DNA from 2 places in the Mycobacterium toneyamaense genome. Region 2 is predicted to be linked to the other one. Evidence: riboswitches for the same ligand, from Rfam matches in the RefSeq annotation. Region 2 holds a riboswitch; the other holds the start of a gene.

Region 1 (4,638 bases), 1.0 Mb from region 2:
GATTTCCTCGAGCGCGGCCCGGTCGATCCGGCCCGCCCAATAGCGTTCGACGGCCCGCTTGAGTTCACGGTTCGGACCGATGCGGGGCGCGCCGAGAATGGTTGCGGTGAATGGTGTTGACAACTGACGTCCTTCAAATGCGACGGAAGTGCGCACCGCCCAAGGACATTCATCGAGGACAGCACAAACCGCCCTCGGCGATCAGCCCATTCCACGAGGCGATGCACCGCCGGACGCGGCGCATCCGGCACAGCTGGCAGGTCTTCGGACTCGCAGGCACGCACCCTTCGGGTGCACCTAGTGGCCGTCGCTTCCCAGTCCGATGCGGACCAGTGCGGATGACGGCGGTCGTTCCTGCATACCGCTGCGGGACAGTCCCGGATTCTCACCGGGTTCCCTCTCATGGCGGTTCCCCGCCATTCGACGCCGCAGACACCGAAGCGTCATTGGCAAACCAGCTGCGCCGTGGAGATTACCCTGTCGGGCCCTGTGCCGGGCCCGGACCGCCGCCGTAACCCAACTGCTGTGCGGTGTAGCGGGCGGCGTCGGTGACCGGAACCGCTTGTACCGCAGTGCCGTACGCGCAGATCTCGGTCCACACGTCACCGATCTCGGTGGTGTCGAACCGCATCCCGATGATGGCATTGCCGCCGCGGGCGTGACATTCCTGGAGCAGCCGGCCCATGGCTTCGTTGCGGCTCTCGGCGAGGTTCTTGGTCATGCCCTGCAGCTCGCCGCCGAACATCGCCTTGAACCCGGCGCCCATCTGCGCGAAGGCGTTCCGGGACCGGACGGTGAGGCCGAACACCTCACCGCAGACCCGCTGAATCTCCCACCCGGGCAGGTCATTCGTCGTGACAACCAGCATGCTGCCGCCTTTCTGTGTCGGTATGCCTCGAACTGTAGTGCGCGGCAACCGCAATCGTCAGAGCGCGGCTGCCACGTCCTGTGCCGGTGCGGCCTTCCTGGCGCCACCGAGGTAGCGCTCGACGAGCCCGCCGAACACCAGCCCGATGACCGTCCAGATCAACGCCTGGTCGATCAGCGAGTACCACCGGAACTTCCACAGCAGGTCGGCGTCGAATCCGGGGTAGATCAACTGCCCGGGGGCGTAGACCTTGCCGTCGACGGTGACCGGCGTATCGAAGGTGTTGGTGATCGGCTGCGGCGTCTCGGTGGCGGCGCGCGCGAAGCCGAACTCGCCCGCGTGCTCGACATTGGCGGCCAGATCACCCAGCGACGGCAGCGCCGCCAGCAGACCGCCGTACAGCACGAAGAAGCCGAGCACCGAGATTCCGACGGCACGCGCCCAGCCGACCTTCGCAGACAGCTTGCGCGCGGCGAACACCGCGAGGCCCAGCAGGGCCAGCGACCCCCACACCATTCCCAGGTACAGGAAACCGCGGGCCTCCATGGTGAATTCATGGCCGACAGCGGGCGGGTTCGACGGGTATTTCACGAACGGCAACAGGTACACACCCAGGAAGCCGAAACCGGCGGTGGTCCAGCCCAGCACCTTGGGCCGGACCTGGAACCGGCCGTGCAGTACCAGATACGCGACAGCCACCAGCGCACCCATCGCCACAGAGAACGCGATGATGCCGGTGGCCGCACCGATACCCGACTGGATGGACCGGCTGAACAGCTCGGGCCCGTCCGGCTCGACCGGATGGCCCATGGCCGTGTGGACGGTCGAGAGCACGTTCATGCGGCCGGATTCGTAGTCGATGGCCTTGTCGATGGTGGGTTCAGCAAAAATCCAGGCAAACAGGAACCCCAGAATGCCGGCGATCAGACCGGCGAGGGCTCCGCGCCCGATGACGCGGATTTCCATGAAAGTCCCTTGCGTCAGTGGCAGGGGAAGCCGAGGAAGTGCCGCGAGTCGTGCACCCACTCGTGGACCACGACGGTCTTGCCGAACATCGACATCATGCCCTCGTCGATGCCGACGAGGTAGTACGCCAGCATGGCCAGGAAGATCGTCACGCCCAGCAGCACTGCCACTCGAGTGGCCGAAAGCGCCTTGGTCGATACGCCCGGCTTGGAAACCGCAATACTCGTCATGGTCAAACCTCCTACGGGGTCACGCGCCCCTACATTGTTCGGTTCTGCACGACGGCGAAAGATCTGACTCGCCGCAGAGGGCTCACAGTGGCGCAACCGTGCCGGATTCTCACCGGCTTCCATGCACCGTCGTAACGGGATCAAGATACACCGAACCGTTTCCCGTCCGCGCAGATCCGTAGGGACTTCCCTTATATCCGTGGCACCGCCGGGCGCTTAGCGTCGATCTCGACCCCCTGCACAGCGACGGAAAGGCACTGCGATGTTGTTCGCCACCACGGCCAGATTGGTCTGCACAGTCGCCACCGCCGCCACGCTCGCGGTGGCCGGATGTGGCACCGCCGGCCACAGTTCGAACTCGAGCGCGGGCACGGCCGGAGCGACCGCCGCGGCCGGCAACAGCGGCGCCGGCGACTTCTGCACACTCGACGCGAAGCTGGTCGCCCGCAAGCTGCGCGACATGAACTCGGCATTCGGCAGCGGTGCGGCAAACCAGAGCCAGATCGTCGACGACCTGCTCAAGGACGCGCCCGTTACGCAGGGCGAACTCATCGCCGCGGCGCCCGCCGAACCGCATCGCTACCTCGAAGACCTCGCCGATCCCAACAAGATGGACGCGATGCTCGACAACATGAAGGCGCTCAACGACTGGGCGCTCAAGAACTGCGATGCGAAGTACCGCCCGCTGTTCGAAGAGCACGGGAAACTCGTCGGCTGACCAAACGGAAAAGCCCCCGACGAATCGGGGGCTTTTCACGTTGGCTGACTACTCCGAGGCAGTCGCAGCGGCCTCGGCCAGGTCGGCCGATTCCTTGCGACGGCCGGCGAACGTGAACACCGCATCCTCGGTGTTGTTGCTCTCGCCGTCCCAGTTGTCGACGTCCACGGTGACCAGCTGACCGGGGCCGACCTCCTCGAAGAGAATCTTCTCGGAGAGCTGGTCCTCGATCTCGCGCTGGATGGTCCGACGCAGCGGGCGGGCACCCAGGACCGGATCGAAGCCGCGCTTGGCCAGCAGTGCCTTGGCCTTGTCGGTCAGCTCCATCTCCATGTCCTTGGCCTTGAGCTGCTTGGACACCCGGCCGATCATCAGGTCGACCATCTGGATGATCTCGTCCTGCGTCAGCTGGTGGAACACGATGATGTCGTCGATACGGTTCAGGAACTCCGGGCGGAAGTGCTTCTTCAGCTCGTCGTGCACCTTGAGCTTCATCCGCTCGTAGTTGTTCTCGCCGCCACCCTGGGTGAAGCCGAGGCCAACCGCCTTGCTGATGTCGCTCGTACCGAGGTTCGAGGTGAAGATCAGCACGGTGTTCTTGAAGTCGACAGTGCGACCCTGACCGTCGGTCAGGCGGCCGTCCTCGAGAACCTGCAGGAGGCTGTTGTAGATCTCCTGGTGGGCCTTCTCGATCTCGTCGAACAGCACCACACTGAACGGCTTGCGGCGCACCTTCTCGGTGAGCTGGCCGCCCTCTTCGTAGCCGACGTAGCCCGGAGGGGCACCGAACAGCCGCGACGCGGTGAAGCGGTCGTGGAACTCACCCATGTCGATCTGGATGAGCGCGTCGTCGTCGCCGAACAGGAACTCGGCCAGCGCCTTCGACAGCTCGGTCTTACCGACGCCGGACGGGCCGGCGAAGATGAACGAGCCCGACGGACGCTTCGGGTCCTTCAGGCCGGCGCGGGTACGCCGGATGGCCTTCGAGACCGCCTTGACGGCGTCGACCTGGCCGATGATCCGCTTGTGCAGCTCATCTTCCATGCGCAGCAGACGGGTGGTCTCGGCCTCGGTCAGCTTGAAGACCGGGATGCCGGTCCAGTTGCCCAGGACCTCGGCGATCTGCTCGTCGTCGACCTCGGCGACCACGTCGAGGTCACCCGAACGCCACTGCTTCTCGCGCTCGGCGCGCTGGGCGACCAGCGTCTTCTCCGAGTCGCGCAGCCGGGCTGCCTTCTCGAAGTCCTGCGCGTCGATGGCCGATTCCTTCTCCCGGCGCGCATCGGCGATCTTCTCGTCGAACTCGCGCAGGTCTGGCGGAGCGGTCATCCGGCGGATGCGCATGCGGGCACCGGCCTCGTCGATCAGGTCGATGGCCTTGTCCGGCAGGAACCGGTCGTTGATGTAGCGGTCGGCCAGCGTCGCGGCCGCGACCAGCGCACCGTCGGTGATGGAGACGCGGTGGTGCGCCTCGTAGCGGTCCCGCAGACCCTTGAGGATCTCGATGGTGTGCTCGACGGTCGGCTCACCCACCTGCACCGGCTGGAACCGGCGCTCGAGGGCGGCGTCCTTCTCGATGTACTTGCGGTACTCGTCGAGCGTCGTCGCACCGATGGTCTGCAGCTCGCCACGGGCCAGCTTCGGCTTCAGGATGCTGGCGGCGTCGATGGCGCCCTCGGCGGCACCCGCACCCACGAGCGTGTGCAGCTCGTCGATGAACAGGATGATGTCGCCGCGGGTGTTGATCTCCTTGAGCACCTTCTTCAGGCGCTCTTCGAAGTCACCGCGGTAACGGCTGCCGGCGACCAGCGAACCCAGGTCCAGCGTGTAGAGCTGCTTGTCCTTCAGGGTCTCGG
Region 2 (4,638 bases):
TCCAGCCGAAACATGTTGGGAGACCGGGCTCAAAGCTCGCAATCAACGTGACGTTGATCGAGTAGGTTCAGTGGATTCTCGCGACCTACCTCGGGCTCGGCGACCCAGGCGGGAGGAGGTGGACCACCGGGCGGCCGGTGTCGTCGACCGTGACCCGGGCCGCAACACCGTAGACCGACGAAATCAGCTCAGCGGTAAGGACTTCGGCGGGTGCCCCGGCCGCGACAACCCGCCCTTTGTCGAGCACGACCAGCCGGTCGCAGAACAACGCCGCCAGCGTCAGGTCGTGCAGCGTCACCACCGCCGTCACCGGCAGCGCGCGGATCAGCGCCATCAGCTCAAACTGGTGCCGGATATCAAGGTGGTTGGTGGGCTCGTCGAGCAGCAACTCGCGGGGCTCCTGGGCCAGCGCCCGGGCGATCTGCACCCGCTGCTGCTCACCACCGGACAGCGTGCGCCAATCCCGGTCGCGCAGGGCTGTCGTCTCGGTCTGGTGCAGGGCGCGCTCGACGGCGCGGCAGTCGGCCTCGGTGTCACCAGACCAGATGCCGCGGTGCGGAATTCGGCCCAGCCGCACGATCTGGCCGACGGTCAGGTCGAGCTCGGTGCTGACCTGCTGCTCGACCACCGCGACCCGTTGCGCCACCGCGCGACGACGATGACCGGCGAGCGGACGTCCGTCGAGCAGCACGGCACCAGTGTCGGGATGCCGTAGCCCGGCCAGCAACCGCAACAGCGACGACTTGCCGGCGCCGTTGGGCCCGAGCAGCCCCAGCGTCTCACCGTCGGCCACGACCAGCGACACCCCGTCGATGACGAGCCGACCGCCCGTCGACCAGCTGACGGATTCAGCGGCGAGCCCGCTCGTCATCGAAACCTCCGGCGCCGAGCCAGAATCCACATGAAGATCGGCACACCGACGAGCGCCGTCACCACGCCGACCGGCAACTCCTGCGGCGCGAATACGGTGCGGGCGGCGGCGTCGACCCAGACCATGAAGATGGCGCCGGTGATCGCGGTGACAGGCAACAGCCGGCGGTGCGACGGCCCGACGATCATCCGGGCCGCGTGCGGCAACACCAGCCCGACGAAACCGATTGCGCCGGCGGCGCTCACCAGCACGGCCGTCAGGAGAGCCGTCGTCGCCAACAAGACGGCGCGCACGCGCCGCACCGAGACACCCAGCGCGGCGGCCGCATCATGGCCGAACGCGAACGCGTCCAAGGCATCTGACTGCAGCCAGCAGATGGCCAGGCACGCCGCGCACACCAGACCGCACAGTGCCACCTGAGACCAGCTCGCCCCGGCCAGCGAGCCGAGCAACCAGAACAGCACCCCGCGGGTCTGCTGCGCGTCGGCGGAGGAGAAGACGACCAAGGCGGTCGTTGCCGAAAAGAGCTGAGTGCCGGCGACCCCGGCCAGCACCACCCGGTCCGGCCCGCCGCCGGACACCGCGGCGAGGGCCAGCACGAGCACGAACGCGAGCACCGCACCGACGAACGCCCCGCCCGACAGCGTCAGGGCGCCACCGATCCCCGCGACGACGACCAGCACCGCTCCCGTGGACGCACCGGACGAGATGCCCAGCATGAACGGGTCGGCCAGCGGGTTGCGCATCAGCGACTGCAGGATCGCGCCGCAGATCGCCAGGCCCGCGCCGCAGATCGCGGCGAGCAACGCGCGGGGCAGTCGCAATTCCCAGACGATGCCGTCATCGATCGGCGGGATGTCGGCGGCGCGTCCCCAAAGATGTTGCGCGACGACGGCATACACGTCACCCACGCCGAGGTCGGCCGGCCCGATGACCATGGCCGCCACGATCGACAGCACCAGCCCGACCAGGCCGAGCGCCACCATCCCGGCGGTGCGCACCGCCGTCAGGACTTCCCGCCCAGTCCGAATGCGCGGAGCCCGGACGCGACGGTCTCGACGGCGTCGACGTTGCGCAGCGACGGATCCATCGCGCTGGCCGGCAAGATGATCCACCGCTTCTCCCGCACGGCCTTCAACTTGCTTGCGGCCGGGTCGGTTTCGAGGAACTTGATCTTGTCGGCGACGCTGTCGCCGTCCTTGCCCCGGGTGAGGTCGGCGAGGACCAGCATGTCGGGGTCACGCTGCAGGATGGCCTCCCACGAAATCTCGGGCCACAACTGCCTGCTGTCGGCGAACGCGTTGCGCGCCCCGACCGCGGTGGTGATGATGCCGGGCGCTCCGCAGCAGCCCGCGATGTACGGAGTTCTGGTACCGGCGTACCACCACATCAGGGAGACACCGTCGGCCCTGAGACCGATGGTTGCGGTCGCCATGCGCGCCCGCAACGTCGACACCAGCTTGTCCCCGCGCTCTGAAACCCCGAAAATCCGGGCGACATCGGCGATTTCGGCATACATGTCGTCGAGCGTCAACGCCCGCGCCTGCGGCGCGTCCTGACCGCCGCACTCACTGGAGGACTGATACGTCGGCACCCCGAGGCGCTCGAACCGCTCCCGTGGGGCGACGCCCTGATCGGTGAACGACCAGTCGAACGTCGCATAGACGAAGTCGGGCTTCTCTGCCAGTACCCGCTCGAACGACGGGAAATCCCGGCTCAGCACAGGCACTTTGGCGTTGTCGGCGGCGAGGTCGGGCCGGACGTCATCGCTCCAGGACGCGGTGCCGGCCATCCGGTCGGCGAGCCCGAGCGCCAGGAGCAGCTCGCTGGCCGGCTGGTTGATCGAAACCGCGCGCTGCGGCGGCGATTTCACCGTCACCGTGCGTCCGCAGTTCTGCAGCGTGACGGGATAGCCGGCGGTTCCAGCGTTGACGGTTCCTGTCGCCCGCGGTCCGCTACACGAGCAGACGAGCGAAACAACCAGCGAGACAAGCAGAATGGTACGTCGAGACACGGCGGCGCCTTCCGATCCGGGACTCAGGTCGCGGAGTCCATGCGTGGGCGGGACCTCGCGCCGCCAGGCCGCGAGAACCCGAGCCAGCAGGTCTTCGGACTCGGGATCATCCAGGCCGGAGCGCCTTCCCAGCCCACGTGGGGCCAGTGGCCATTGCTCCGCCTGTCCCCCTTACCGCTGCGCGTCAGTTCCGGTTTCGCACCGGATTCCCTGACCCAACCGCGTTGGGTTCGACTGGCTCGAATCGGACCATACCAGCGCCGTCGCGAACCGTGCCGCCGGCGTGTCGTCCTCTCCTGTGGCACATGCGATTTGGAGTGGTCAACTTTCCTTGACGCGTCAGGGAAAGTTGACGGCTCCCAGCGAAAGGCACCAAGGGAGAGAGCCCCGGGACGGGCTGCCGGTCCGCGAATGTGCGACCAGATCGCCAGAATCGCTGGGAGGGCGATCTGTGTGCACCGTCGCGGCGCCGCGGGAGCGCGAGAAACCTACGACTCGGCGCGCTTGCCCTTCAGGCCGCGCCAGAAGAGGTTGATCATCAGCTCGGTGGCGTCGTTGACGTCGGTGTCGCCGGCACTGACGCGGGACGCGATGGCCTCACCCGCACCCACCAGGGCCACGGCCATCATCTCGAAGTCGCTGTCCGGCTCCGGGTTTCGGGTACCCGCGCTGAGCAGCCGCGCCACCAGGTCGATGATCTTCTCGCGACCCTCACGCACGGTGTGGGCGAACGCCTGCGAGCTGGTGGCCTGCGTGTAGAGCACGATCCACGACGCCCGATTTCGGTCGATGTACGTCATGAACGACAGCACGGCGTTGCGCAGCAGGTCGCGCGGGCTCTGCGCGAAGTTGATGTCCGCGCGGACGGTGTCGACGAAGCGCGTCAGCTCCCGGTCCAGGCACGCCGCGAACAGCTCTTCCTTCGAGCCGTAGTAGAGGTACAGCATCGGCTTGGAGATCTCGGCCTGCGCGGCGATCGCGTCCATCGAGGTCTCGTGATAGCCGTTCACCGAGAACATCTGCACGGCGGCGTCGAGCATCTGCTGTTCGCGGACGGCCCGCGGCAGCCGCTTGGTTCCACCTGCCATCAGATCAGGGTATGCAACGAGCGGCCTACTTCACGCATTTCGCGCCCGGCCCCTTCATGCCCGCCACCCGCAGCACCGACTTGTCGACCTGCGCCTGGTCCAGCTGCCCGGCCTGCACCGCCGCCTCCAGCTTGTCGAGCACGTCCGGGATGCCGTCGGTGGTGATCCACAGCGCGACGTCCGCGCCGGCCTGCAGCGCCTTGAGCGCCGCGTCGGCCACGCCGAAGTGCTGGGTGATGGCGGCCATGCCGGTCAGGTCGTCGGTGAACACCACGCCGTCGAACGGCGGGCCGCCGTACTCGCCGCTGCGCAGCAGGTCGTAGGCCGGCTTGCTCAGGCTGGCCGGGTCGTCGCCCTGCGTCAGTCCCGGCACCTGCAGGTGGCCGACCATCACAGCGACGGGCTGCTGCGTCGTCAGCGTCCGGTACGGCACCAGGTCGTTGTCTTTGAGCGCCTCCAGCGGCGGCGTCTTGACGCCGCCGGTGTGCGAGTCGCCCGAGCCGTGCCCGTGTCCCGGGAAGTGCTTGAGCACCGGGACGAGCCCCGCCTCACGCAGCCCCGCGGCGTACGCACCGGCGTACTCGGTCACCTTCTGCGGGTCCGCGCCGAACGAGCGGTCGCCGATGACCTCGTCGTCGGCCTCTTCGGTGACGTCGGCGTCGGGC

The links. Region 2 has a riboswitch for cobalamin ahead of ACZ5IQ_RS01170 (ABC transporter substrate-binding protein). Riboswitches for the same ligand answer to the same signal wherever they lie in the genome.
Region 1: linked by a shared signal. The riboswitch ahead of ACZ5IQ_RS26115 (CbtB domain-containing protein) and the one ahead of ACZ5IQ_RS01170 (ABC transporter substrate-binding protein) in region 2 are both predicted to bind cobalamin.

The regions. Positions count from the first base shown of each region.
Region 1 is NZ_AP040333.1:5,384,229-5,388,866, forward strand. Features, by position in the region: gene metE (5-methyltetrahydropteroyltriglutamate--homocysteine S-methyltransferase) at 1-123, opposite strand, end outside; cobalamin riboswitch at 239-446, opposite strand; gene ACZ5IQ_RS26105 (YbjQ family protein) at 473-868, opposite strand; gene ACZ5IQ_RS26110 (CbtA family protein) at 926-1,834, opposite strand; gene ACZ5IQ_RS26115 (CbtB domain-containing protein) at 1,849-2,064, opposite strand; adenosylcobalamin (AdoCbl) riboswitch at 2,113-2,197, opposite strand; gene ACZ5IQ_RS26120 (hypothetical protein) at 2,327-2,782, shown strand; gene clpC1 (ATP-dependent Clp protease ATP-binding subunit) at 2,831-4,638, opposite strand, start outside.
Region 2 is NZ_AP040333.1:254,303-258,940, reverse strand. Features, by position in the region: gene ACZ5IQ_RS01180 (ABC transporter ATP-binding protein) at 86-871, opposite strand; gene ACZ5IQ_RS01175 (FecCD family ABC transporter permease) at 868-1,857, opposite strand; gene ACZ5IQ_RS01170 (ABC transporter substrate-binding protein) at 1,878-2,885, opposite strand; cobalamin riboswitch at 2,954-3,139, opposite strand; gene ACZ5IQ_RS01165 (TetR/AcrR family transcriptional regulator) at 3,374-3,973, opposite strand; gene ACZ5IQ_RS01160 (glycoside hydrolase family 3 N-terminal domain-containing protein) at 3,999-4,638, opposite strand, start outside.